DNA from 4 places in the Mesorhizobium sp. M0663 genome. Region 1 is predicted to be linked to each of the others. Evidence: riboswitches for the same ligand, from Rfam matches in the RefSeq annotation. Region 1 holds a riboswitch; each other region holds the start of a gene.
What was found. A riboswitch is a leader RNA that binds a small molecule or an ion and turns the genes downstream of it on or off. The one in region 1 is predicted to bind cobalamin.
Positions count from the first base shown of each region.

Region 1 (7,579 bases):
CAGGATGGCGAGCTTGCGCTCCGCACGCGGCGTCCGCTGCAGGCGCACGAAGGCCTCGACACGGTTCGCCACTTGCGCCACGCGGTCGGGCTCAGGCCGGTTGGCGAAGGCGCGGAAGGCCAGCGCCGGGTCGGTTTCGCTTTCGCCCTTGAATGAAATGGCGCCGGCCAGGATGCGGCCGTCGAGCTCGGGCAGGACGACATGCATGGCAAGGTCGGCGGGCGCCAGGCCGCGCTGATTGGTTTGCCAGATGTCGCGGCGGGTGGTCGCGACGATGACCTGGAACACCGGCACGCCGGCGCGGTCGAACAGGGTTTCGACACCGGGCTCGGCACCCGAGGCGAAAGCTGTGGCGGTGATGGTGGCGGCAGGCTTCAGGGTTGCGAGCGCGGTTTCGACAAAGGCGAGCGACGCCGGGTCCTTGAGGCTGGAGACGAACATAGGCACGGGAGCCATGCCGCGGTGGCGCAGGGCTTCGAAAAGCGCGTCGATGGGCGCGACATCGGCGGCGAGCAGCATCGAACGGTAGAAGACAATTGCCCCCACGCCCCCCTCCCCCTCGCGGGGAGGGTGGCCCGCAGGGCCGGGTGGGGTCGTCACGGCAGTGCGCGACGTTTTGTGTAGGCGCGCTTCGGAGAGGACCCCACCCCCGGCCTGCGGCCGGATCCTCCCCTCGAGGGGGAGGGGGACGCCGCGTTCTACGACCCCCAGTCCCGGCTCGTAAAATCCCGCCTTTGGCACGCTAACAGGTTCGGCTACCGCCGCACCCGATCCAGCGAGACTTGCCAGCCTCTGCACCAGCGCCGTCATATTTGCCGGCCCGCCCTCGCGGAAATAGCCAAGCAGGGCGTCCAACTCCTCGCGCGGCAGCGTCGAGCCTTCGATCAGTCGCAAATCCTCGTCGTGGCTCTCGCCCGGTAGGAGCGCCAGCTTGATACCGCGATTTCGCGCGATAACGGCGAGCTGGTCGCAGCCATAGCGCCACCAGTCATAGCCGCCGAGGATGCGGACCAGAATGACCTTGGCGTGGCGGGCGACGCTGTCGATCCACAGGTCGACGGACATCGGATGGCGCAGGTCGCGCAAGGCGGCGAGCCGCATCGACGGCAGGCGGTGCGCATCTGCCTTCCACGCCGCCGCCAGCCCGGCCAGGTCGCTGTCGGTGAAGGACAGCGCCACGACATCCGCAGGCGTTTGCCTGAGATCGACAGGCTCGGCGAGATCGTCGAGCGAGGCGGATGTGGTGGTGAGGATGTGCATCGCGGCTCGTACCTGGGGTCAGCCGGCGAGGATACGCTCGATGGCGGGGCGGTTCAGCCCTTTCAGGCCGATGACGACCAGGCGCGAGCGGCGGTCGTCTTCAGCGGTCCAGGCGCGGTCGTAATAGTGGTTGACGCGCGGACCGACGGCCTGCAGCAGGAGCCGCATCGGCTTGCCGCCGACTTCGACGAAACCCTTGACGCGCAACACGTTTTCTTCCTCCGCCGCCGTGGCGACCCGTTGTGCGAGCTCGTCCGGGTTGGACACAGACGCGATGTCGATGACGAACGAGTCAAAATCGTCATGTTCGTGGTCGAGCTCGTCGTCGTGGTGGGTCTTGCGGTTCTCGATGTCGTCCTCGACGGCGAGGCCGAGGCCGAGCAGCACCGACGGGTCGACCTTGCCTTGCGAAGTCGGTACGATCTTCACCGCCCGCGCAACGTGCTTGCCGATGACGGCATTGGCACGGGCCGAGCCGGCTGCGTCCATCAGGTCGCTCTTCGACAGGATGATCAGGTCGGCGCAGGCGAGCTGGTCTTCGAACACTTCCTCGACCGGATCGTCATGGTCGAGCGTCTCGTCCTGCGCGCGCTGGGCCTGCAGGGCGTCCATGTCGTTGGCTACGCGGCCATCAGCCAGCGCCGGTCCGTCGACCACGGCAATGACGCCGTCCACCGTCACGCGGCTTTTCACCGACGGCCACTGGAAGGCCTGGACCAGCGGCTTGGGTAAAGCGAGGCCGGATGTCTCGATCAGGATGTGGTCGACCCTCGGCGTCAGCGACAGGATCTGGTCCAGCGCCGGGACGAAATCATCGGCGACGGTGCAGCAGATGCAACCATTGGCCAGCTCGACGATGTTTTCCTCGGGGCAGGTGTCGATGGCGCAGCCCTTCAGGATCTCGCCGTCAATGCCGATGTCGCCGAACTCGTTGACGATGATGGCTAGGCGCTTGCCTTTGGCGTTTTCGAGCAAATGGCGGATCAGCGTCGTCTTGCCGGCGCCGAGAAAGCCGGTGACCACGGTGCAGGGAACGCGCGAAAGGGAGGCAGCGGTCATGTCAGGTCCTTCAAAAGGTCAAGGGGAGGGATGCGGGCAACCAGGCCGCGCTTCAGGCAATCGGGACGGCCGCGCCATGGAATGAGCCCATCCGTCGAGGTGGCGAACAGCTTTGCCCCGGTGACGAGATCGGCGCCGCTGGTCGTGGTCAGATCACCGAAGACGTAACTCCAGCAGCCGTCGCGCAGCATGGCCGCGCTGAGCCGGCGCTTGCAATTGCCGAGGCATTCGACGGTGCGGATTTTGATGTTTTCGCTGGAAGCGGCGCGGCGCGTGTCCTCTGCGAGCAGTTCGCCGGCGCGCGGATAAGCGTCCGAACCGGTCTCGTCACGGCAGGACGAGCAGACGATGACGGTAACGCCGGCCGGGGAATCACCATGGCCGGACAATAAATCCGCTGTCTCAGCCGGAAAACTGCTGTCGTGTTCCAAATCAGGCTCCTTGCCCGGAAAACCCGCCAGGCGATCGGATTCTTATGTCCTAGACGGCAGGTCTCCTGGCTCGCGGGTCATCGCCTGGGTGCCGCCTTCCCGGGAATATCCCAGTGGTTTTCGGCCGAGGCTCGTCGCTTACAGTTGCGGGGACAGCCGCGGATTTGAAATCGAGATTTCGCACCGCATTCCCTCTTGGCCCCTGCCGTTGCGGGCAGGGGACCGTCTGGAACGGATTTAGGCTTGTGGAGGCAGTCGTGTCAACGCACGTCTATGACGCGGCGATATCCGCGAGCGGCCGGCCGAGGTCGCCGGCAGCGGTCACCTCGATGCGTTCCAGGCCGAGCCAGCCCTGCATCTGCTTCAATTCTTCGAAAAGCTCGGCTGCGGTTTGCAGCGAGGCGCCGGGCTCCGCATAGGCGGCATGGACGCGCAAGACGCCGGCCGGGCGGTCGGCCCTGAGGTCGACGCGCCCGACGATGCTGTCGCCGAACAGGAACGGCAGCACGTAATAGCCATACTGGCGCTTTTCGGCCGGCGTGTAGATCTCGATGCGGTAGTGGAAGTCGAACAACCGCTCGGTGCGCGATCGTTCGAAGACGACAGGATCGAACGGCGCGAGCAAGGCGCGCGCCTCGATCTTGCGCGGCAAACGGGCGTCCTTGTGGAGATAGGCTGTTTTGTTCCAGCCTTCGACGCTCACCGGCAACAGGTCGCCGGCCTCGACCAACTCCTCGATGCGGCCCTTGATGTCGGCGGGCGAGAGGCGGAAATAGTCGCGCAGGTCTCCTGCCGTGGCGATGCCGTGGGCGCGGGCCGAGATGCGCAGCAATTCGCGGTGAGCATCCTCGGGACGGGGAACCGGTAGCGCGAGTACCGCCGGCGGCAATACGCGCTCCGGCAGATCGTAGAACCGTTCGAAGCCGCGGCGATGCGCCGTGGTGATGCGGCCGGCCCAGAACAGCCATTCGAAGGCGTGCTTGGCATGGCTCCAGCCCCACCAGCCGCCCGAACCCTTCTGGCCTTCGAAAGCCGACGCCGCGATCGGGCCTCGTTCGGCGACCTCGCGATAGATGTCTTCGATATAGGCGGCGTGCTCGCGGCCCCATTTGGCCAGTCCGCTGTACATTTCGTCGCCGCACTCGGCCCGCTGCATGCGCCAGCGCATCAGCGGATAGGTCTCGACCGGCAAGAAGGAGGCTTCGTGCGCCCAATATTCGAAGACCATGCGCTTGCGCGTTACGGCGGCGTCGTCGAGCAGCGCCAGCTTGTAGGGGCCAAGCCGCGAATAGAGCGGCATATAGTGGGCGCGCACCACGGCGCTGACGGAATCGATCTGCAGCAGGCCGGTACGGGCAAGCACGCGGGCCAGATGCCGGCGGTCAGGCGTGCCGGTGGGGCGCGGGTCATTGAATCCCTGTGCCGCGAGCGCAATGCGGCGGGCCATGGCAAGCGAGATTTTTTCCTTCATGAAGGCGGCATCCGGACGATTTTAGACAGAGAAAATGACCTGCGATTCCGTGCCATGCTAACAGGGTTTTGGCGGCATTCATGTCAGGAGAGAAAAGTGGAGTAAAAAGTGAAGGAAATCAAACAGGAGCGGATCGGACCAGTTTTCCCGGATATGCCGTCCAGCACCGCGATTTGAACAAGGTTTGACTTGCTTCGCCGAAAGCGCTGCGCTAACCCTCGCCGCGTTGCAGCATAGAGCCTCCTTAAAACGGTTCAGTGGTTAAACTGTCACGCTTCCGCAAGTGGGTCCGGTGCTGTAATCAGAGTGGATTGGCCGCCAACGGAAACTGCAGCATGAACGCACTTTTAGGTTCGTACCTGCCCATCGTCCTGTTCATCGGCGTGGCGCTGATCGTCGGGCTGGCGCTGCTCGCCGCACCCTTCCTGGTGGCCTATCGCAACCCCGATCCGGAAAAGCTTTCGGCCTATGAGTGCGGCTTCAACTCGTTCGATGACGCCCGCATGAAATTCGACATCCGCTTCTACCTGGTGTCGATCCTGTTCATCATCTTCGATCTGGAGGTGGCCTTCCTGTTTCCGTGGGCGGTGTCGTTCAGCCAGATCGGCATGCTCGGTTTCTGGTCGATGATGGTGTTTTTGGCGGTGCTGACCATCGGCTTTGCCTATGAATGGAAAAAAGGAGCGCTGGAATGGGATTGAACGACAGTTCCGGCACGCTCGTCGCGCCGAAGCCCAAGGGCCTCATCGATCCCAACACCGGCAGGCCGGTCGGGTCCGACGATCCATTCTTCCTGGAGATCAACAACGAGCTCGCCGACAAGGGCTTTCTCGTCACCTCGACCGAGGCGCTGATCACCTGGGCGCGCAGCGGCTCGTTGATGTTCATGACCTTCGGTCTCGCTTGCTGCGCCGTCGAGATGATCCATACGTCGATGCCGCGCTATGACTCGGAGAGGTTCGGTGTCGCGCCGCGCGCGTCTCCGCGTCAGTCCGACATCATGATCGTTGCCGGCACGCTGACCAACAAGATGGCGCCCGCGCTGCGCAAGGTCTACGATCAGATGCCGGAGCCGCGCTACGTCATCTCGATGGGCTCATGCGCCAATGGCGGCGGCTATTATCATTATTCCTATTCGGTGGTGCGCGGCTGCGACCGCATCGTGCCGGTCGACATCTACGTGCCCGGCTGCCCGCCGAGCGCCGAAGCGCTGCTTTACGGCATCCTTCTGCTGCAGAAGAAGATCCGCCGCACCGGCACGATCGAGCGGTAAATCGCCGTGGATGAAGATGGGATTATTCATGGCAACCCTGAGCCTTGGCTGGATTTGATGTTCAAGACGTCTGAACAGCGATTTGTAAAAACGGACGCCGGTTCGACGTTTTATTCTTCTGCGCTTTTAGCAGATACGAAATTTGGTGCTGCTGGTCTCGGTGTCGACATTCGACTAAATGATTGGGAGGCTGAGCCGACAAGCGACCCACGAATAGTCTTTTATCATGGCGACGTGAGACTGCGTTCGCTTGGCGATCGAACCAAGAACCTGATTGCTGAAATGTCGGCCAAGCTTTCCTCTTCGGCGCCGGGCCAGGGAGCAGTTACCGAAAAGTTGTTTGTGGAGTGCGTTGCCCTGAACGGGGACCCGGCAAACCTCGAAACCCGGCAGTTTGTCGGAAAGCTGTTTTTTGGCGAGCTGGGTGACGATGATGAATGCCAGGTTTTTTTGACCATTGACGCGGCCACGGAGAGCGGTTGGTTCGGTGAGAAAGATCCGGAAGACTCACGCAAGATTCTGGACTGGTTGGCGAGGCTGTCATGACCCAGGCGTTGAATGATCTCTCGACCTATCTCGGCGAGAAACTGGTCGGCCGGATCGGCGAGGCGGTATTCGCCTATGGCGAACTCACCATCCCAGTCGAGCCGCGCGACCTGATCGAGGTGGTCACCTTCCTGCGCGACGATCCGAAATGCCAGTTCATCTCGATCATCGACGTTTGCGGCGCCGATTATCCGTCGCGGGCAAAGCGCTTCGACGTGGTCTATCATTTGCTGTCGCCGAGACAGAATATCCGCGTCCGCATCAAGGTCCAGGCCGACGAAGAGACGCTCGTGCCGTCGATCACCGGGATTTATCCCGGCGCCGACTGGTTCGAGCGCGAGACCTACGATCTCTACGGCGTGCTGTTTTCAGGCCATCCGGATCTGCGGCGGATTCTGACCGATTACGGCTTTGAAGGCCATCCGCTGCGCAAGGACTTTCCGCTGACCGGCTTCGTCGAGGTGCGTTACGACGACGAAGCCAAGCGCGTCATCTACGAGCCGGTCGAGCTCAAACAGGAATTCCGCAATTTCGATTTTCTCAGCCCTTGGGAGGGGACGGATTACGTCCTTCCAGGCGACGAAAAAGCCAAGACGAATTGAGACGCCAAAATGGCTGAGACTTCCGTTCGCAACTTCAATATCAACTTTGGGCCTCAGCACCCTGCTGCCCATGGTGTTTTGCGGTTGGTTCTAGAACTCGACGGCGAAGTCGTCGATCGCGTCGATCCGCATATCGGGCTGTTGCATCGCGGCACGGAAAAGCTGATCGAGCATAAGACTTACCTGCAGGCCGTGCCCTATCTCGACCGGCTCGACTATTGCGCGCCGATGAACCAGGAGCATGCCTTCGCGCTTGCCGCGGAGCGGCTGCTCGGTATCGAGGTGCCGAAGCGGGGGCAGTTGATCCGAGTTCTCTACTCCGAGATCGGCCGCATCATGTCGCACATCCTCAATGTGACGACGCAGGCGATGGATGTCGGCGCGCTGACGCCGCCGCTGTGGGGCTTTGTCGAGCGCGAAAAGCTAATGGTGTTCTATGAGCGCGCCTCGGGCTCGCGCATGCATGCTGCCTATTTCCGCCCCGGGGGCGTGCATCAGGATCTGCCGCAGAAGCTGATCGAGGACATCGGCAAGTGGATCGACCCATTCCTGAAATCGGTCGACGATCTCGACGCGCTTTTGACCGGCAACCGTATCTTCAAGCAGCGCAATGTCGACATTGCCACCGTCTCCTTGGCGGACGCCTGGGCCTGGGGTTTTTCCGGCGTCATGGTGCGCGGCTCGGGCGCGCCGTGGGACCTGCGCAAATCGCAGCCTTACGAATGCTATGCCGAGCTGGATTTCGACATTCCGATCGGCAAGAACGGCGACTGTTTCGACCGTTATCTGGTGCGCATGGAAGAGATGCGGCAGTCGGCAAAAATCATGCGCCAGTGCGTCGACCTGTTGCTCGGCAAGGAAGGCAGCGGACCGGTGTCTAACCTCGACGGCAAGGTGGTGCCGCCAAAGCGCCAGGCGATGAAGCGCTCGATGGAAG
Region 1 is NZ_JAMYPX010000008.1:44,948-52,526, reverse strand. Features, by position in the region: gene NKI54_RS16700 (cobaltochelatase subunit CobN) at 1-1,260, opposite strand, end outside; gene cobW (cobalamin biosynthesis protein CobW) at 1,279-2,319, opposite strand; gene NKI54_RS16690 (DUF1636 family protein) at 2,316-2,750, opposite strand; cobalamin riboswitch at 2,789-2,992, opposite strand; gene NKI54_RS16685 (winged helix-turn-helix domain-containing protein) at 3,022-4,221, opposite strand; gene NKI54_RS16680 (NADH-quinone oxidoreductase subunit A) at 4,557-4,922, shown strand; gene NKI54_RS16675 (NuoB/complex I 20 kDa subunit family protein) at 4,913-5,494, shown strand; gene NKI54_RS16670 (hypothetical protein) at 5,501-6,040, shown strand; gene NKI54_RS16665 (NADH-quinone oxidoreductase subunit C) at 6,037-6,642, shown strand; gene NKI54_RS16660 (NADH-quinone oxidoreductase subunit D) at 6,652-7,579, shown strand, end outside.

Region 2 (7,579 bases), on a different contig from region 1:
TTGACTTCGGTGCCCGACCACTTGCCGAACAGGATGCGGTCGCCGGCCTTGACGTCCAGCGGGACGAGCTTGCCGGCTTCGTCGCGGGCGCCGGAACCGACGGCGATGATCTCGCCTTCCTGCGGCTTTTCCTTAGCCGTATCGGGGATGATGATCCCGCCCGCGGTCTTGGATTCGGATTCGACCCGACGAACGACCACGCGGTCATGAAGCGGGCGGAACTTCGACTTTGCCATTTTTTATTCCTCGATGAGAATGGTGAGAACAGTTCCTCCGTCCGGCGGCGCCGGACATGTGGTTAGCACTCATCTTGGGGGAGTGCTAACGTGGCGCTGAAATAGGCTGGCAGCTCGTGCGAGTCAAGGCGCCCGCTGGGCATAATCAGGACAATTGCTTCAAACGGATACTTGACCAAGTCAACTAAATCGCTGATCTTGCCGGGAGGAGGATGCCATGACCATTCATCATCACCCAGGCAAGGAGCGGATCGACGCGGTGCGAGCCTTCAACCGCTTCTACACCCGCCAGATCGGGCTGCTCGACGAAGGGCTGCTGAAAAGCACCTTCTCGCTGACCGAGGCGCGGGTGCTCTATGAGCTGGCGCATCGCGATGGCCTGACCGCCACCGACCTTGCGCGCGATCTCGGCCTCGATGCCGGTTATCTCAGCCGGCTGCTGAAGAAGTTCGAGGAGCGTGATCTGGTCGAGCGCGCCACGATCGAGGCGGATGCGCGGCGCTCGTCGATCGCGCTGACCAAGGCCGGGCGGCAGGCCTTCGCGCCGCTGAACCAGGGTTCGCACGACCAGGTCGGGGCTTTGCTCGAACGGCTTTCGGTTGCCGAACAGGACAGGCTGGTCAAGGCCATGCAGACGGTGCAGCGTTTGCTGGGCGGAAGCGCCGAGCCCAAAATTCCCTATATGCTGCGGCCTCTGCAAGTCGGCGACATCGGCTGGATCATTCATCGCCAGGGCCTGCTCTACGCGCAGGAATATGGCTGGGACGAAACCTATGAAGCGCTGGTCGCCGAAATCCTCGGTGCCTTCGTCAAATCCTTCGATCCGAAATGGGAACGCAGCTGGATCGCCGAGCGGGAAGGCGAGGTCGTCGGCTCCGTCTTCGTCGTGCGCCAGTCGGACGCGGTGGCGAAGTTGCGCCTGCTCTATGTCGAGCCTTCGGCGCGCGGCCTCGGGATCGGCAAGCGGCTGGTCGAGGAATGTGTCGGCTTTTGCCGCGCCAGGGGTTACAGGACACTGACGCTGTGGACCAACGGCGTGCTCGCCGCCGCTCGCCACATCTATGAGGCTGCGGGCTTTAAATTGACCAACGAGGAGCGCCACCATTCCTTTGGCAAGGATCTGGTCGGCCAGAACTGGAATTTGGAGCTGTAGCAGCGCCGCAGAATTTCGAGCATCGGCCTGGGGCGGTCGCTCAGGCCGCAGGCTTAATGTTTTGGTTCAAGCGAAAGAAATTGGTGGGATCATACTTGTTCTTTAGTGCGGCCAACCTCGGATAATTCTCGCCGTAAGCCGCCAGAACCCGATCAGTGCCCTCTTCGCCGAGATTATTCGCATAGACGCCGCCGGTCGAGAACGGTCTCATTGCATCCCACAGGTCGCGCGCCCATCGGATGTGCGTTTCGTCGTCAGACGGATTGTCCCAAATCGATATCGGGAAGCAATCGTAAAGTGCATCTCTGTTGGCGTAGGGCGTTCCGTCCATCGGTACTCGCGAGATGGCGCCGCCAACCTGCTGCAGGACTAGAAGCGATTCGCTGGGTGCAGTCATGTAAGCCGCAAGCATGGTATCGATCGCCTGATCTGTGATTTCGCGCATGAACTGCGCCTTCCAGTAGTAGCGCCGCCCGCGCGGAAAGAGGCTGTCCCCGGCCGATTGGATTTGAAGATAGGGGACAGGAGCAACCCGGCGCTCAACTGGCGTGCCATACTCTCTCAGAGGTTGAATGATTTGCTGGCCTTCGTCGAGTGGGCCGATGTAGCACGCCGATATGCTGAAGAAGCGTTCGCCCGAGGGCGCCGTCACAAGTGCTGCATCCAGGCTCAGCTCATCCGTGGCGCCGCTCGAGAACGCACGATAGAACCGCATCGCTTCGCGTGCCTCTTCGTAGCGGTATAACATCGATCCCGCGATGAGAAGCGGACCCACTGGATGGAGCTTGTATTCGAAGGTGGTGACTATTCCGAAATTGCCGCCGCCGCCCCGAATGCCCCAGAACAAATCTGCATTTTCGGCCGCGTTTGCCGTGAGCAACCGGCCGTCCGCCGTCACGATTTCGACAGCGACAAGGTTGTCGCAGCTCAGTCCATGTTTGCGGCCAAGCTTGCCGAACCCGCCGCCGAGTGTCAGTCCGGCTATGCCGGTATCCGCGTTGACACCCATGGTCGTCGCAAGACCATGGACCTGTGTGGCTGCGTCGAACTCGCCCAGGTTCAGGCCGGCCTCTGCGCGCGCAACACGGCGGATCGGGTCGACTTCGATCCGCTTCATGCGTGACACATCGATCACCAAGCCGCCGTCGCATACCGAACTGCCAGCGACGTTATGACCACCGCCGCGGACGGCGACGAGGAAGCCTTGCGATCGGGCGAAGTTGACGGCCGTGACGACATCGCTGGATTCGGCGCAATAGAAAACAGCCGCCGGCCTCTTATCGACCATGCCATTCCAAACTCTGCGCGCCTGGTCATAGCCAGGGTCGTCCGGAAGGATCAGATCGCCGCTAATCGCCTGCCTGAGCCGGGCGATATCTGGCGCCTGCAACGTCGGCTCGGAACCGTCTATAAGCTTGAACATGCTCATCGAGGGATACCCTTCGTGATTCAGCACGGTTGGACAGGCCGCTGTCGTTCACCGGATCACAATGATCTCATGCGGCGCCATTCGCTGCAAAATCGAATATCTCAGTCGCTGGATGAGCTAAATTCATCTAAACTGCCTGGATGAGAAAACTTCCGCCGCTCGGGTCGCTTCGCGCCTTCGAAGCCGCTGCCAGGCTGATGAGCTTCAGGAAGGCCGCGACGGAACTCGGCGTGACGCCAACGGCCATCAGCCACCAGATTCGATTGCTGGAGGAGGTCTGTGGGCAACTGCTGTTCCGGCGGCGCCCACGACCGCTCGTGCTCACAGGCGTGGGCGAACGGCTATTCCCGGTAATTTGCAGCGGCTTCGACGCTTTCGCTGCGGCAATAGCATCAGCCTCGGCCGGAGTTGGCCAACGCCCGTTGCGCGTGACGAGCCCAAATGCATTTGCCAGCCGATGGCTGGTTCCGCGCCTGTCGAAGTGGCGCGAACAGCATCCGAACATTCCACTGGAGATCATCGGGACAGACGCCGTTCTGGACCTGCGAGCCGGTGACGCCGACGTCGCGATCCGCTATGCGCGCAGGATGCCGCGGGATGTTCCCGCGCAGGAAATTTTTCGGGACGCATTCTTTCCGGTATGCAGCCCGGAGTTGTTCGCAGGAGGCGACCGACAGATCGAGCGCGCCGCCGATCTGCTGCAATACCCGCTCATCCATTTCAATTGGACGAACCGCGACCCGGAAGCGCCGACTTGGCAACGATGGCTGGCGATCGCACGCTCGATCGATCCCAGCATCCCCAATGCCAACCAGGCATGGGACCTAAGCTTCCGCGAAGAGCTGCACGCGATTGACGCGGTAGCGGCAGGCCAAGGTATCGCTATCTGCAGCGATGTGGTCGTCAGTGGCGAACTCGAGGCTGGCAGGCTAGTCAAGGCACATGATCTCTGTCTGCCAGGCTATGGCTTTTACCTTGCCTGCGTAGCCAATCACCCCCGACAAGCGCATATCGAAGCGTTTTCCGCCTGGATGAGATCGATAGTCTGAGCATCTGAACGCCGATCTTCTGCATGCTCGTCACAAGCGGTAGCAGCGCTTCCTGCGCTTCGGGGTCGCCTGCCGCGCCTCACACTTTGACCGGTATCCAAATTTCCAGCCTTGCCGCTACAGGGATCGAATTCCGGCGCATCGGCGACCTCGCGCCCAGATGCCGGCAGCCATTTGTCCCAAATCGTGTTGGGGGTTGACAGAAGCAGACAACGTCCTCTAGGTACGTAATGTTATTACATTACGAGGTATGCATGACTCCTTCTGACAAGACCCTTGCTCCAGCGGCTGTCCGAACTCCGAAAATTTATTGCGCTGTGAGTGGCGGAAAATTAGGGTGGCTGAGTGATGGTCCCCGAGTCGAAAGGCAAGGGGTGAAAAGGGAACACGGTGAGGTCTTCGGATCGAGGCCGTGGCTGCCCCCGCAACTGTAAGCGGTTAGCAAGATCCGAAGTGCCACTGGCCGGCAAGGCTGGGAAGGCAGGATGGCGCAAAGACCCGCGAGCCAGGAGACCTGCCATCAGCATGAGTTGACCGGACGGGGTGTGCCGGGAGGAGACGTGGACATCGGTCTTGTCGGCCGGTCCGTCCAGCTTCCTTCCGTCGCCATTGAGAAAGTGACGGTAAGTTGGACGCCTCCCAGCCTCTTCTTGAAGCGCGCGAACTGAGTGCGACGGCAAATGGCCAGCGCCTGGTCAGTGCGGTGAGCCTTTCGCTAGCGGCGGGCGACCGCCTCGCCATCATCGGCCCTAACGGCGCCGGCAAGACGACGCTGCTGCGCATGCTCTGCGGTACGCTGCGGCCAAGCGCAGGAGACGTGAGATTCTCCGGACGCCGGCTGGAGAGATTTTCGGCCGCCGAGCGGGCGCTGCACATGGCGGTCGTCGGCCAGACCGATCAGCCCGACCCGCGGCTTGCCGTGATCGACTATGTCGAGCTTGGGCGCGTCCCCCATGCGGGCTTGCGACGAAGGAGCGAGCAACGCGACATCGTCATCGAAGCGCTTCGCAGAACCGGCCTGATGCCGCTGCTCGGCCGCACAATCGGCTCGCTATCCGGTGGCGAGCGGCAACGCGCCCAGCTGGCGCGCGCCATCGCCCAGGAGCCCAAAATCCTGTTCCTCGATGAACCGACCAATCATCTCGATCCGCGCGCCCGCAGCGACCTTCTCGAACTCGTATCGCAGTTTGGCATGACCGTGGTGGCGGTGCTTCATGATCTGTCGCTGGTCACGCCATTTGCCACCAGGGTCGCGGTGATGAACGAGGCCCGCCTGCAGGCACTCGCCGGTCCGCACGAGGCGCTGACCAAGCAATTGATCCGCGAGACTTTCGGCGTCGACATGCTTCGGCTGCGCCATCCCACCGAGGACCGCGAACTTACGATCTTCGACGTTCCTAACCGTGCCTCTTCCCATCCTGATCTGACCAAGGAGCAACATTCGTGAAACGCCTCGTATTGTCTTTTGCCCCCCTACTGCTTGCCCAGGCCGCCTTCGCTTTTCCCGTGACCGTTGACAGCTGCGGCACGCCGCTGACGTTCGAAGCCGCGCCGAAGCGCGCCGTTATCCAAGATCTGAACATGGCGGAGATGGCCTTCGCGCTGGGGCTGCAACCGTCGATCGTCGGCCTGACGGGCATCACCGGATGGTACAAGGTCGGTCCGGAATTCAAGGCTGAGCAGGGCGCGATCCCGGAACTCGCGCCGAAATACCCGACGCTCGAAAACCTCGTCGCCGTCGAGCCCGATTTCTTCTTCGCCGGCTGGTATTACGGCATGAAACCAGGTGGCGAGGTGACGCCCGATACGCTGGCGCCGTACGGCATCAAGACGCTTGTGCTGACGGAAAGCTGCGTCCATCTCGACAAGAACCGCCCCGCGGCCTCGATGGACCTGCTCTATGGTGATGTCGAAAAGCTGGGCAAGATTTTTGGCAAGGAGGCCCAGGCGGGAAAGCTTGTGTCGGACTGGAAGGCACAACTTGCCGATATCACGGCAAAGATCGGCGACCGCAAGGGAACGCGCGTGTTTCTTTACGACTCCGGCGAAGACAAACCTTTCACATCAGGCAAGTTCGCGATCCCCAGCGCCATGATCGCTGCTGCCGGCGGCGACAACATCATGGCCGACATGGCGACGAGTTGGGGCAATACGGATTGGGAGACGGTGGCGGCCCGCAATCCGCAATTCCTTATCCTGCTCGACTACCAGGACGGCGGCGGCTACAGGAAACTGCTCGATTTCCTCAAAGCCCATCCGGCGATGAAGGAGACTGATGCGGTCAAAAATGAACGCTTCGTCGCGCTGCGCTATGCCGAACTGACACCTGGGCCTGCCAACATCGAGGCGATCGGCAAGATCGCCAGGGCGATGCACCCGGAAGCTTTCTGAGCTTGCGCCAGAGAGCGTTCGAATTGGCCATGACAGCAGGAGCAGCAGCAATTGCCGCTCTTGCTTTGTTGTCGATTGCCTATGGATCGACGGTCATCGCGCTGAGCGACGTGATTGCTGCGCTCGGACATGCGGCCGGGCTGGACGGAGATATCGTGTCCGGTCCGGCCGGCAAGATCCCGATTGCCAAGATCGTTGTCGATCTCAGGCTGCCGCGCACGATTATGGCCATCTGTGTCGGCGCCGGGCTGGGCGTCATCGGCGCGCTGCTGCAGACGGTAACGCGCAACGACCTCGCCGATCCGTTCCTGTTCGGCCTGTCGTCCGGAGCGGCGGCCGGCGCGGTTTCCGTCATCACCATTTTTGGCGACCATTTCGGCATCTGGACGTTGCCGGTCGCGGCCTTCACGGGCGGCGTATTAGCCGCCGGCATCGTGCTGTTGCTGGTTTCGCGGGTGAGGGGGCAAGGCCCCGAACGGCTGATCCTCGCCGGGCTTGCTGTCTCCTTCATGTTCACCGCCTTGACCAACTATCTCGTCTTTGCCGGAGACCAGCGCGCCGCTCACTCGGTGTTGTTCTGGACGATGGGCGGGCTCGGGCTCGCGCGTTGGGACAATGTCGGGCTGGCTGCTCTGGGCGCAGGCACCATCCTTGTCTATGGACTTTGGAACCATCGTCGGCTCGACGCTTTCCTGGCCGGCGAGAATGCCGCCGAAAGCCTCGGTGTGCCGGTTGCGCGGATGCGCAGGATGACATTTCTCGTCGCCGCTTTCTCGACAGCAATCCTTGTCTCGGTAGCAGGCGTCATAGGTTTCGTTGGCCTGATGATCCCGCATTTGTCCAGGACCCTTGCCGGCCCGCTACACCTTCGCCTGATCGCAACCTGCGCTATCTTCGGAGCGGTGCTGTTGCTGGCAAGCGATCTTCTCGCGCGCACGCTGCTGCCGCCGCAGGAACTGCCGATCGGCATCATCACCAGTTCGTTCGGTGCTTTCTTCGTGGTCACGATGCTCATTCGCAATCGCTCATGATGTGACTGCCATGCACACTTGCCGGCTTCTGGCACAATCCGGCTCCTTGAATTATGAGCACGCTTATTATATATGTCGCTCATGGTTTCCGACGGCATCGACAGATTGGGCTTTTTGATCCACGACGTGCAGCGCCTGATGCGCAAGCGCTTCGAGGCGCGCGCCAGTGGTTTCGGCCTTTCTTCGGCGCAATGGCGGCTTCTGGTACGTGTCGCCAAGGAGGCGGGTGTCGCGCAGGCGCGGCTTGCCGAGCTTCTCGAAATCGAGCCGATCAGCGTCTCGCGTCTTGT
Region 2 is NZ_JAMYPX010000015.1:223-7,801, forward strand. Features, by position in the region: gene groES (co-chaperone GroES) at 1-236, opposite strand, end outside; gene NKI54_RS22770 (bifunctional helix-turn-helix transcriptional regulator/GNAT family N-acetyltransferase) at 454-1,389, shown strand; gene NKI54_RS22775 (FAD-binding oxidoreductase) at 1,430-2,818, opposite strand; gene NKI54_RS22780 (LysR substrate-binding domain-containing protein) at 2,959-3,867, shown strand; partial or broken gene NKI54_RS22785 (AraC family transcriptional regulator) at 3,947-4,064, opposite strand; cobalamin riboswitch at 4,200-4,403, shown strand; gene NKI54_RS22790 (ABC transporter ATP-binding protein) at 4,496-5,314, shown strand; gene NKI54_RS22795 (ABC transporter substrate-binding protein) at 5,311-6,258, shown strand; gene NKI54_RS22800 (FecCD family ABC transporter permease) at 6,288-7,289, shown strand; gene NKI54_RS22805 (MarR family winged helix-turn-helix transcriptional regulator) at 7,371-7,579, shown strand, end outside.
Region 2: it holds a riboswitch for cobalamin, as region 1 does, so the genes downstream of both, NKI54_RS22790 (ABC transporter ATP-binding protein) here and NKI54_RS16690 (DUF1636 family protein) in region 1, are expected to answer to the same signal.

Region 3 (5,556 bases), on a different contig from region 1:
TCTCGAGCCTTCGCGTCGTCTATGCACTTGCCGAATTGCTCGACATTTGCCGTGCCGACCCCCCGCGTCCCATCCTGCCTCTGCCCTCAGCAGCGAAGCGCCAGATCGCCGCCGCGTTGGAACGCTTGCCATCGGATGTCAACCGGTGAATAGCGAACCCGGCGGCCAGTGAAGGAACCTGTCATGTATGTACCCGCGCATTTCGATGAACCGAGCCGAGAATCGAACTCGACACGTCACAGGGAGAAAACGGTCCCCTTTACTCCTGCGCGATTAATACACGTGCCGAAGGAAAGTGCACATTTCGCTCGAGTGACTTATTTCAAAGGATGTGATCGCGTTTTGGCACATTCACAGGCCGACATGCGGCAGCCGGTAACTCACCACATGGTGAGCAACCAGGAAACCTTCCGGCCTACACTTTCTCCCGGAGCGCGCGTGCTGCAGCAACCATGTTCATGAGGGCAGGGCGGACCTCCTCCCACTTGCGGGTTTTGAGGCCACAGTCCGGGTTTACCCACAGTTGGGCATCGGACAGTCGCTCGCGGGCAAGCATGACGAGATCCGAAATCTCGCCGACTTCCGGGACGCGTGGTGAGTGAATGTCGTAGACTCCGGGCCCGATTTCATTCGGATATTTGGAGCTCGTGAAGGCGTCCAGCAGTTCCATTTTCGAGCGCGACGTCTCAATCGAAATGACATCCGCATCCATTTCAGCGATCGCGTCGATGATCTCGTTGAACTCCGAATAGCACATGTGGGTATGGATTTGAGTCGCGTCCTTTACACCCGTTGAAGCGATCCGGAAGCATTCGACAGCCCAGTCGAGATAGTCGTTCCAATCAGACTGGCGCAGTGGCAATCCTTCGCGAAACGCGGCCTCATCGATCTGGATCATCCTTGCGCCGGACCATTCGAGATCCGTCACTTCGTCGCGGATGGCGAGCGCGATCTGGCGGCATGCTTCGGAGCGGGGTACGTCGTCGCGAACAAATGACCAGTTGAGAATGGTCACTGGGCCTGTGAGCATTCCCTTCACAGGGTTTTCCGTAATCGACTGGGCGAACTGCCACCAGCGCAGCGTCATCGGATTGGGCCTCGATACGTCGCCGAAGATGATGGGGGGACGCACGTAACGCGACCCATAGCTCTGCACCCAGGCATGCTGGGTGAAGGCGAAGCCGGACAGCTGCTCGCCGAAATGCTGTACCATGTCGTTTCGTTCGAACTCACCGTGCACCAGCACGTCCAGCCCGATCTCTTCCTGCCAGCGAATTGCAGCCTCGATCTCCTTCTTCAGGAAGGTCTCGTAGTCGACATAGCTCAGCTGGCCCTTCGCATGAGCGGCCCGCGCCCTGCGTACCTGCGGCGTCTGCGGGAAGGACCCGATGGTCGTCGTCGGGAACGGCGGCAGCCCGAGCGTGCCGGCCTGGACTCTGGAGCGCTCGGCAAAAGCGCTCTCTCGTCGCTTCATGCTGTCGTCAATGCTGGCGATCCGCCCCTCAACCAGCGGGTCATGGATCTTCGTGGATGTCACGCGAGTGGCGGCAGCCTCGGCAGACGCTTTCAACGCGCCTGCCACCGCATCCCTGCCTTGGGACAGGGCCCGGGCAAGCAACACCAACTCGTCGGTCTTCTGGGCCGCGAAGGCGAGCCACGACCTGATGTCCGCGTCGAGTTCCGTCTCCATGCGGAGGTCGATCGGCACATGCAGCATCGAGCAAGAAGGCGCGATCTCGACGCGGTCCAAGGGCCAGCCGGCGACGATCGGTTTGATGCGGTCGAGAATGGCGGGCAGGTTCGCACGCCAGACGTTGCGGCCATCGATCAAGCCAAGCGAGAGCACCAGATCCTTCGGTGCGAGCCGACCCACCGTTTCCAGCTGCTCGGGAGCGCGCACGAGATCAATATGCAGCCCGGCCAGGGGCAGAGAAACCGCGGTTTCGAGATTGTCTCCCAGCGGCCCGAAATAGGTAGCCAGCATGATCTTCAGCTCGGGCGCGGCTTTCGACAGCTGGCCATAGGCGAATTCGAACGCAGCTCGTTCGTTCGGGTTCAGATCGAGGACAAGCGCTGGCTCATCGATCTGCACCCAGTCGGCTCCAGACAGCTTCAGCCTCTGCAGGAGTTGCTCGTAGACGGGCAGCAGCCGCGGCAGGAGCGCGATGGGATCGAATCCTTCGGCAGGCGATTTCGCCAGCTTGAGGAAGGTGATCGGTCCAAGGATGACTGGGCGTGTGTGAACGCCGAGAGCTTTAGCCTCGATGAAGTAATCGACCGGTTTCGTCGACGAGAGGGCGAACGTCTGATCATCGTTGAGTTCCGGCACAATGTAGTGATAGTTGGTGTCAAACCACTTGGTCATTTCCATCGCGGTTACATCAGACCGATGAGCCGCCTGCTGGTGACCAGCGTGTCGACAATCCTCCGTCTGACCCTGGTTGCCCCGCGCCATTGCGAAGTAGATGTCAAGTGGAACCTCGCCGCTATTCCAGCCGTAACGGGATGGAACGGCGCCGACCATGGCTGCGGTGTCGAGCACATGGTCGTAGAGCGAGAAGTCGTTCGACGGGATTTTCGACACGCCGCGATCGTGCTGCTCCTCCCAGCTAGCGGCACGGAGCGCCTTCGCGGTCGTGAGAAGGTCGGCAGCGGACGATTTTCCGGACCAGTAGCTTTCAAGCGCGAATTTCAGTTCTCGCCGACGACCGAAGCGGGGCACGCCGAGCGTTGCTACAGGAATTTGCTGAGAGATAGTCATGCCAGACCCCGATGGTTGGGGCGTCGGTGACAAGGAAGGCGCTAGCAGGCCGGCACGAACGCTAGGCTGCAGCGGCCACCGAGACACCCCGCCCGTGGACGTAATTCGCCGTGGCAGGTCTCCTGGCTCGCGGGGTCATAGCCTCTACCCGTCTTCCCAAGGCTATTCGCCTCAGTGACATGAGTGGGGTTGGCTCGCCGCTAACAGTTGCGGGGGCAGCGCCGGCATCGCACCGGCTTCCCTCTTAGCTCCGCTGCGGCAGCGCCGTACGGAGAACCACGACGCGGGAGACAATTACAGCAGTTCGCTTCATTGTCAACGCCGCATAAAGAAATGTTTATGTCGTTATGTTAAATTTCCGCTGGCATGTTCCAAAGGTCGCCTCGAAAGCGAAAACTGTGGAAGCCTTGAGCGGCCGGTAAATCAAAGCAATGACGCACGGCGCCCTTGTCCAGGAGGATAGGAGTTCGTCGGCTGCCGGCAGCAAACATACCGGCAAGCGCCGTGGTGCTGCTTAGCGCATCACGCGAACCACCTCGGCGTCGAACTTCGGCTCCGAGGTTCCGACCGCTTCGTTGGTGATCTGCTCGCGACCATATTCGGCTCAATGGCGAGGCTGTTGCCCATGTGGAAGCTGTTGGCCGTGATGCCCTCGGTGATATGACACAACGATTTCGGGGGGAGCACACCGAGGCCAGGCGCAGCGGCGTGTTGCGAAGTGATCGAGGCCAATGTCTCGAACTGCTTGTTCGCAGCCCACCGGCTCAAGGTAACCCGGCTCAAACCACCGGGCTAGCTCAAATCCTGTCCAAATGAGGCCTGAGCGGCAAATCGTCGTGCACGCGCACGGTTTGGCGTTCGATCTTGTGATGCGTCTTGGGCGGACAATCGCCACGGTGCAGCACGCAGAAGCGGTCCCCAATTGGGAAGCCGAGGGCGGTGAGGGCAAGCCAGCGCCACAGGCGGAAGGGGACTTGGACCTGTTTGCCCTGCTGGACCACAAGTTCGCGACACAGGGCCTCAAGGAGAAGACCAAGAGTGATTATGCGCGGGACCTCGCCAAATTCATCAAAAGCAGCGGGCAGTCAAAGTTCGGCGCCGATTGACATGGAGATAGCCATCGCGGCGGACCGCCCAGGCGGACCGCAAGCCGGAATACAACCGGGTGCAGGCGGCCAAGCTCGTCCACAAGATGGCGTCGGGCGCACACCGGCGATGGGAGAGCGGACCGTGGAGTGCAGGAACTTCACGCCTATCCACGCTCCCGTGGACGTGTCCTGCGGCACATCGGCAGCGATATTGAGGAGGCAGTTGAGCTTCTGGTCGAGCACTCTTACCTGCCACTACCTACGCTTAACGTCATCTCGTACTGAAAACGCACCACGCAAGGTCGAGATGTAACATGCGCCCTTCGTGGATGGTTCTAAGCTTCCTCGGGCGCGGTCAATCTGTGATAACGGTCGCTTGGAACCTCCATCACCGCGACGCGATCAAGGTTGGCGTATCGCGCTCGGTAGTAGCCTTCTTCCTCCACTTCGGCGAAACTACACTGGGGAACGTCAAAGGTCGCAGCTTCCAATCCGAAGAAAGTCGTAGCGGTTTCTTCATCCAAGAAGTTCCACTCATCTTCTCCGTCGTCATATGTGACGCGAACATAGGAGGCCATGCGCACGGCTTCCTGATCACCCATCTCTGCGATGATGGCATCGCATTCTTTCTTCAGCTTTCCTGAAACCTCACCCTTATCCCAGTCATCCAAAGCCCGATAGATTTCTGGATGATAATACTCTGGCATCTCCTCTACATCGTCACCGATAAGCTCAATGGTGCGGACATATTGCGGATTTATCAAGAGTATTTTGTTGTCAAGGCTCCAACAATACAGCCATGGCCTGCTTGTGTTATTTCTGCGCAGATTATGAAGTTCCTTCAACTGACGTAAAATCGATTCACGCGCCTTTTCATCGATAGGATATTGGCGGCTGCCAACAGTCGTCTTGATTCTGAGCGTGCCGTATCGCGTTTCGGCATCGGCAATTGCAAACGGGCTCGTGCGCCACTCCTCGACATCAATCTTCCAGCCCAGCAGCTCCTCGACCGTGCATTTCAACGTGAGACAAAGGTCCTTGATCTGCTCGACGTTCAACTGCGTTTTGCCTGTTTCCCAACGGGCCACAGTCTGTTGCGTCGTTGCCATCTGCTCTGCCAAATCTTTTTGAGTCATGCCCAGTCGAACCCTAAGCTCTTTCATGTTCATAACTCACCTCGCGTGTTCAACACACGCATCGTGGATGAATTAATCTAACACGTCAAGCGTGTTCAAAAATCGCAACATGTGTTTTTAGGGCGTCTTCGAGGCTCCGGCAGCCGTTCGTGACCACTTGCGCAAGACACAGGGCTGGTACACAGCACGAATGGGCGATCAAAAATTACTGCTGCGATGCTCGTCATCAGCCAAGCTGCCGCCGCACCTTCCACTAGGGTGCCAAGGTTCGAAATGAGTGCAGCCGACCATAGCGAACGGAAGGTCTTGTGCTCAAAAGGAACGAGTGAAGATGTTCTCTTCGCCATTGTGGGAAGCCTCGGGATTGACCGCGGGGCTGGATTTGTTTCGCCTCACTCAACTATGGCCTCGCCGTACAAGCCAAGCTGCCACAGTGCGCGCCTGCTAACCCAGAAAACTTGGCGGCCTTACAGGCATGCGCAGGACGTGCGAAGCCGCTCAAATCTCCCCAGATGGTCAGCCATCGAAGACCGGCATCACTTGCCCGTTGAGCGGCTATACGATAATGCTC
Region 3 is NZ_JAMYPX010000072.1:407-5,962, forward strand. Features, by position in the region: partial or broken gene NKI54_RS35900 (dihydrodipicolinate synthase family protein) at 1-149, shown strand, start outside; gene metE (5-methyltetrahydropteroyltriglutamate--homocysteine S-methyltransferase) at 416-2,761, opposite strand; cobalamin riboswitch at 2,857-3,057, opposite strand; gene NKI54_RS35910 (hypothetical protein) at 3,613-3,867, shown strand; gene NKI54_RS35915 (helix-turn-helix transcriptional regulator) at 4,185-5,018, opposite strand; gene NKI54_RS35920 (MFS transporter) at 5,081-5,332, opposite strand.
Region 3: it holds a riboswitch for cobalamin, as region 1 does, so the genes downstream of both, metE (5-methyltetrahydropteroyltriglutamate--homocysteine S-methyltransferase) here and NKI54_RS16690 (DUF1636 family protein) in region 1, are expected to answer to the same signal.

Region 4 (7,579 bases), on a different contig from region 1:
AGCATATGGTTGGTCAGCCACAGCGTCAGGCAGTCGATCAGCACCGGCTGGCCGTCAGGCAGCGCTCCGATCGCGCCGGCAAGGTCGAGCGGCGCATCGATGGTCGTCCAGCCGGCGCCGCGGCGCGAGCGGTGCAGCGCGGTGCGCTGGCGCATCTCGTCGTCATAGGCTTGCGCCGTGGCGATATAGCTCCAAGGCGGCGGGCCGACCGTCACCAGGCTCTCGGCATGCGCGCTCATGGCCGAGCGCGCACCGCCGATGACCAGGGTCAGTGCCCCGGCAGCGCGGTCAGGCAAAGCTGTCGCGCAGGCTGGTCGCCGTGCCCGTGAAGCGTCCGCGCACCACGCCGACGACCGCGCCGAGCACCAGCCAGAACACCAGATTGGTCAGCGTCACCGCCACCACGAACTGGTGGTGCAGGCCTTCCGGGATCGCCGTCTCGAAGCTATCGGGCTGCGGCGCGCCGACGATATGCGGCGCAACGATCAACGCCACGGCAAGAGCCACCAGCGGCAGCGATCTGCGGAAGACGATAAGGCCGAGACCGGCCGCTGTCGCCACCACTGTTGCCCACCACCATATCTGGCGTTGGACAAGGTCGGCCGCCGGCATCGCCGGCAGTTCCGGCGGCAGGCCGAGGCCCGGCGCCAGCGTGAATGCGGCAAAGCCGGCCAGCCCCCAGAACAGGCCCTGGCGCCAATTGCCGATGCCGCCGGCGAATTCCGAAACCGCAACCAGGACCAGCGCAAAGCCGATGCCGGTGACGATATTGGCAACGACGCTGAAGCCGAAGCGTTCGAAACCGTCCGCCGGCGCCCAGCCTTCGTCTTCCGCCGGAGCCATTGCTTCAGCCGGTGCCGACGCGGCGCTGCTCATAGCCGTCATGCCCGCGGCGTTTTCGGCCGGTGTCGCAGGTGCCGCGGCATGGTCATGGCCCCCGCCGGCCTGTTCGTAGACTTCCGCCTTTAGGATGAGCGGCACCGTGGCATAGGCTTGCATGCAGGCGAGAGCCACGCCGGCCACAAGCCCTGCGATCGCCGCGATGAACACGACGTTGCGAAACAGTGTCATGATGTCAGCCCCTTGTCAGTGGCAGGGAAAGCCCATCGAATGGCGATAGTCGTGGGCGGCATTGTGGACCGCATCGATATGCGAGAAGCCGACAAAGCCCATGACGAAAATGCCGAGGAATGCAGCAAGCGCCAGCTGCATGAGACGCGACTGCGAGGAGGCGGAAGCGCCGAGCGAGACGGAAGCGGTATTCATGTCTTGTCCTTTCGCCCTCCACCCGAGGGCATAGAAGTCAGTTTCCTGTCGCCGGCAGGTCTCCTGGCTCGCGGATCAGCGCCCTTCCCCACCTTCCCGAAGGCGAACCTTCAGTGGCATATGGAGAGGACTACCGCACACAGTTGCGGGGGCAGCCACGGCATTGGGCAAACAACTTGCCCTCACCGCATTCCCTCTTGGTTCCAAACGGAACCGACGACATCAGTGACTATAGGCAGAATCGCCGCGCCCGGCAAACCAAATTCCGCCGGATCGTGTGGCGAATGCGCCGCCTCGCCAAGCCCGGTCGGCCGGCGCCGCGATTGACAATTTTCGCAGCCGGGTGTCGGCTGGCGGATGGGGAGGAAGCCGGCATGCAACCCAGCCCGAATGAGCGCGGTCCCTACAACGGCCTGACGCGGGCCGAGCCGACGCTGCCGTCATCAGCCTATTGGGACATCGCGGCCTATCAGCGCGATCTCGAGGCCATCTGGTATCGCAACTGGCTGCTCGTCTGCCGCGAGGCCGACCTTGCCCAGCCGCTGGCTTTCAGGACGTTCCGCATAGGCACGCAGGAGGTCGTCGTGCTGCGCGACGAGACCGGCGAGTTGCGCGCCTTCCACAACACCTGCCGGCATCGCGGCTCGCAGCTTTGCCAGCAGAGCGAAGGACGGCTGAAGGCGCGGCTCATCACCTGCCCATACCATGCCTGGTCCTATTCGCTGCACGGCGATCTGGTGCGCGTGCCGTCGAAATCGCTGCCGGACGGCTTCGACAAGGCCGATCATCCGCTCTACCGGGTCGCGCTTTCGGTGTGGCGCGGTTTCGTCTTCGTCAATCTGGCGGAAGACGCTGCCGGCTCGGCTGAAACATCCTTCGATCCGGCATCCGGCAACCTCGCCAACTGGCCGTTGGAAACGCTGCTGAGCGGCCATGTGCTGCGCAAGGTGATAAACTGCAACTGGAAGGTATTTTGGGAAAATTTCAACGAGTGCCTGCACTGCCCCGGCGTCCACAAGGACCTGTCGCGGCTGGTGCCGATCTATGGCCGCGGCCTGATGGGCCGGCACGACGACCCCGAATGGGCGCGCCACGCCGACAATGACGCGCCGGAATTTGCCGGCGGCTTGCGGGCCGGGGCCGAAACTTGGTCGCGCGACGGGCGCGTCCACGGCTCGGTCTTTTCCGGCCTGACGCCGGGCGAGCGTGCCGCCGGGCAGACCTATGCCACCAGCATGCCGTCGATGTTCGTCGTCGGCCATGTCGACTATGTCAGGACCGTGCGGCTGGTGCCGCTTGGCCCGGAGCAGACCGAACTTACCGCCGAATGGCTTTTTTCGCCCGAAGCGCTCGCCGAACCGGCCGCGGATATCGACAACATCGTCGCCTTCGGTACCCAGGTGCTGGAGGAGGATGCTGATATCTGCGAGGTCAACCAGATGGGCCTGCGCTCGATGCGCCACAAGGCCGGCGTACTGATGCCCGAGGAATACGACTTGCACCGCTTCCACAACTGGGTGCGCGAGCGCCATGCGGCGCTCGAACATCAAAGCGATTTGGGCAGATAGCGCCAGGTGACGAAGCCGCAGGCCGCCGCCAGCAGCCCGAGCGTTGCGAAAACCGCGCCCAGGCCGAAGAACGCCTGCACGCCGGCCAAAGGCTTTCCGGCTCTGGCCTAAAGCAGCTCTGATGCCGACCGGTACCAACGCGACGCAAGGCCCTGCTTCTTTTGACGGTGGCAACCGTGATAGTCGTCTTGCCGGGGCTGAACCAAGACAGCGAGACCATGAGCATCGACACGCCGAGCGCAGCCGTTCAGGATCAACCGAAGTCGAAGCGCATCGCCGCTATCGACATTGCACGCGGCATCGCTTTGCTTGCCATGGCGAGCTATCATTTCACCTGGGACCTCGAATTCTTCGGCTACACCGATCCCGGCCTCACCGCCTTCGGCTGGTGGAAAATCTACGCGCGCTGCATCGCCTCGAGCTTCCTGTTCCTGGTCGGCATCAGCCTCTATCTCGCCCATGGCAAGAAAATCCGCTGGACCGGCTTCTGGAAGCGCTTCGCCATGGTTGCCGGGGCAGCGCTCGCAATATCGCTGGTCACCCGCATCGCCACGCCCGATGGCTTCATCTTCTTCGGCATATTGCACGAGATCGCGCTCGCCAGCCTGCTCGGCCTGGCGTTCCTGCGCCTCCCGGCGCTGCTGACGCTTGCCGTGGCGGCCCTCGCTATTGCCGCGCCTTTCTACCTGCGATCTGAGCTTTTCGATCATCCGGCTTTGTGGTGGGTCGGCCTGTCGGCGACCAACCCGCGCTCCAACGACTACGTTCCACTGCTGCCCTGGTTCGGCGCCGTACTTGCCGGCATCGCGGTTACCAAGCTCGCCGCCACCTCCGGCGCGCTGACGCGGCTGTCGGCCTTGGCGCCCGGCCGCTGGGCAAATCCGCTGGTCTTCATCGGCCGGCACAGCCTTGCCTTCTATCTGATCCATCAGCCGGTGCTGATCGGCTCGGTCTGGCTGTTTTCGCAATTCATGCCGGCGCAGGCCGAAATCAGGGAGGTGCGTTTTCTGAAATCCTGCCAGATATCCTGCGAGCAGGCACGCGACACCGAGTTCTGCTCCAGCTATTGTGCCTGCATGCTGGACAGTCTCCAGGGCGAAGCCTCGCTTGACCGGCTCTACAGCAACGACCAGTCCCCGGAGTGGAAGGCGCATATTGGCGAGCTCGCCGGCACCTGCACCGCCCAAACCGAGGCGGCGGAACCGGGAACGCGCTAATCGAGGGAGGACAATAATGAGCGACAGTCACCCGAAACCCGTGCAGCAAAATCCTGGGCAGCCGAAGCTGGGGCACATCCCATGGCCGCCGCTGATCTATATCGCCGCCATCATCGTCAGCGTCGCGCTAGGGCTGTTCTATCCGCTGCCGTGGATCGGCGATCTTCTCGGCGACATCCTGTTCGCCGCCGGCCTTGTGGGGTTGGTGGCGGTTGCCGCGCTCTGGTTCACGGCAATTCGCACCATGATCCGCGCCAAGACGACGCTCAACCCGAACGGCGTGCCTGACCATCTGGTGACTACCGGACCCTTCGCCGTCAGCCGCAACCCGATCTACCTCGCCAACACGCTGCTGCTGGTCAGCCTCGCCTTTGTCACTGGGATCGCCTGGTTCCTGCCGCTGGCGGTCATCGCGGCGTTCCTGACGCAGAAGCTGACGATCGAGAGCGAGGAGAAGGTGCTGACGGCCAAATTCGGCAAGAAATACCGGGACTACGCCAAAAGGGTGCGGCGCTGGATTTGAGCCGGCGCTGACGCCACGCTCATGTGGTGACGCCGAGTTCCACCAGCCGCTCGACGCAGGATTCCTCTGCCTGATCGAGCTCGGCCAGCGTCTCTTCGAGGTCGCGGCGTTTCTGGCGCAAATCCTCGCGCTTTTCCTCGATGCGCTTGATCATCAATTTGAGTTGGCCGACCTCGCCGGGCGGCTCCCTGTACATCTGGATGATTTCGCGGATCTCGTTGATCGAGAAGCCGAGCCTCTTGCCGCGCATGATCTGGCGGATGAGATGCCGGTCCGACGGACGGAACAGCCGAGTGCGGCCGCGTCTTACTGGCTGCACCAGCCCTTCGTCCTCATAGAAGCGCAACGTCCGCGTCGACACGTCGAATTCGCGGGTCAGCTCCGTGATCGAATAATATTCCCGCATCGTCACTCCAATGCCCCGGCCACGCCGCGAGTTCCAACTGGCCGGCGCCGCCGGCGCCCAGGCGCGTACCAGAATCGGCGGACAAGGCACCTTTCAAAGCCTCGCATGGCATTTACGTAAAAGTCAATTGAGGTGACGTTCAGCGCACGCCGAACCACCATGTGGCGAGCCCGAGAAAGGCAAAGAAACCTACGACATCGGTGACCGTGGTGACGAAAACCGCCGAAGCCACAGCCGGATCGATCTTGAAGCGGTCGAGCAGCAGCGGGATAAGGATGCCCGCCAGAGCCGCCACGAACATATTGATGATCATCGCAGCCGCAATGATGCCGCCGAGATTGCGATCGTGGAACCAGGCAGCAGCCACGAGGCCGATCAGGATGGCAAAGATGATGCCGTTGATGAAGCCCACCCCGATTTCGCGGCGGATGATGCGGCCGGCATTGTAGATGTCGAGGTCCCTGGTCGCCAGCGCCCGCACCGTGACCGTCATGGTCTGCGAGCCGGCATTGCCGCCCATGCCGGCGACGATCGGCATCAGCACCGCCAGCGCCACGATATGCTCGATGGTGCGGTCGAACAGGCCGATCACCGAGGCCGCCAGGAAAGCCGTCAAAAGATTGACCAGCAGCCAGGGCACGCGCGAGCGCGAGGTCGAAAAGATGCTGTCCGAGAGTTCTTCGTCGCCGACGCCGCCCATGCGCAGCAGATCTTCTTCGGCCTCCTGCTGGATGACGTCGACGACGTCGTCGATGGTCAGCACGCCGACCAGCCGCTCGTTCTCGTCGACGACGGCGGCGGACAGAAGATCGTATTGTTCGAATTCGCGTGCCGCCTCCTCCTGGTCCATGGTGGCCGGGATGGCATGCCTGGTCTCATGCATGACCTCTTCGACCTTGACCGAGCGCTTGGTACGCAGGATCTGGTCGAGGTCGATGGCGCCGAGCAGCTTGAAGCTCGGATCGATGACGAAGATCTGGCTGAAACGGTCGGGAAGATTGTTGTCCTCGCGCATGTAGTCGATGGTCTGGCCGATCGTCCAGAACGGCGGCACCGCGACGAACTCCGTCTGCATGCGGCGGCCGGCGGTCTCTTCGGGATAGTCAAGCGAACGCCGCAGCCTGATCCGCTCGGTGAACGGCAGCTGCGACAGGATCTCGTCCTGGTCCTCCTGGTCGAGGTCTTCGAGAATGTAGACCGCGTCGTCGGAATCGAGATCCTGCACCGCCTGGGCGATCTGCGCATTGGGCAGACTGTCGACGATGTCGCGGCGGATCGCCTCGTCAACCTCGGTCAGCGCGGAAAAATCGAAATCCTTGCCCAGCAATTCGACCAGCGCGCGTCGCTGTTCCGGGTGCAGGGCCTCGAGCAGGTGGCCGAGTTCCGACTGGTGCAGATCGTCGACTTCACGCTTCAGCGTCAGCGTATCGCGATCGGCGATCGCGGCACCGATCTGGGCGAGGAACGACGACAGGATGACGCCGTCCTCGTCATAGATGTCGGCGCGGCGCTCCTCGGCTGCCCTGGCGCCGGTCATCTGTTCGTCCTGGCCTTCCACCAGCGCCTCCCGCCATCGGATTTCCGGATAAGGTGCCTGTCAGGTCTAACGCATGACCCTGACAATCGGAATCGATTTTGCGAAAGGACCATGCACAACGACAAATTGCTACAGCGCCGTTCGCGCGTCCAAACGACGCGGCGCATACCGGATGGTAGGAGGAGAGGACGTTCTACAAACCTGCGGCGCTGCAAACCTTCGCGGCGGCAGGTAAAGGGCAGCGTATCCCCCCCCGGTCAACCAGATGGGCAGATCGACACTGATTCAAAACGGCGAGGCCGACAGTGCGAGGGCCTCGCTGGTATTGGACTGGAAGGCTTCCCGATCAGGCGGCGTGGCGCTTGGCCTCAGCCGCATAGCGGTCCAGGAGACCGCTCCAGCCACCCTCGGATTCGAAGGCCTCGCGCATCGCCTCTGCGGTTTCGCCCATGTTCTCCAGAAGCCTGTGCTCGAGTTCCACACGCGTCGCGTTCTCGCCGAGCGCGACAAAGCGGATCTCGACTTCGGTCAGCAATGCCGGATCGTAGCGCCAGCCGGCTCCAATGCGCCAGGCGAGCGTCAGCCTGGACGGCGGATCCCAGGCGAGAACCTCGCCCCAATCGCATTGTGACCCATCCTCGCCGATCTCGTACCAGCGGCCGCCGGCTTTCGGTTCGATCACCGCGGTCGTCAGGGCGGATTTGCCGATCGAGTGCGAAGCCGGCCACCAGCGCCCGAATCCTGTGGTGAACACATCGAATGCCTTGTCGAGCGGCACCTCCACCGTCACCGACTTCCTGACCGGCGCGGGCTTGATCATGGTCGTCATTTCCTCTTCTCCTTGCTGTTGTCGACTTCCCGTTTGAAGGCGTCGAGCGCATCGCCCCACATGCGGTCGAGCCAGGCACGCATCTCGCCGAGCCCATGCGGGTCGAGATGATAGATGTTGCTGGCACCCTTCGGCTCTGCGCGGACCAGCCGGGCTTCCTTCAAAACCTTGAGGTGCTGCGATACCGCCGGCTGCGAGACCGGAAGCACTCGCGTCAGATCGATGACCGAGCG
Region 4 is NZ_JAMYPX010000057.1:13,103-20,681, reverse strand. Features, by position in the region: gene cobU (bifunctional adenosylcobinamide kinase/adenosylcobinamide-phosphate guanylyltransferase) at 1-296, opposite strand, end outside; gene NKI54_RS34950 (CbtA family protein) at 289-1,071, opposite strand; gene NKI54_RS34945 (CbtB domain-containing protein) at 1,087-1,266, opposite strand; cobalamin riboswitch at 1,303-1,499, opposite strand; gene NKI54_RS34940 (aromatic ring-hydroxylating oxygenase subunit alpha) at 1,641-2,834, shown strand; gene NKI54_RS34935 (heparan-alpha-glucosaminide N-acetyltransferase) at 3,053-4,051, shown strand; gene NKI54_RS34930 (methyltransferase family protein) at 4,068-4,574, shown strand; gene NKI54_RS34925 (MerR family transcriptional regulator) at 4,594-4,980, opposite strand; gene mgtE (magnesium transporter) at 5,120-6,517, opposite strand; gene NKI54_RS34915 (SRPBCC family protein) at 6,864-7,346, opposite strand; gene NKI54_RS34910 (ArsR/SmtB family transcription factor) at 7,343-7,579, opposite strand, start outside.
Region 4: it holds a riboswitch for cobalamin, as region 1 does, so the genes downstream of both, NKI54_RS34945 (CbtB domain-containing protein) here and NKI54_RS16690 (DUF1636 family protein) in region 1, are expected to answer to the same signal.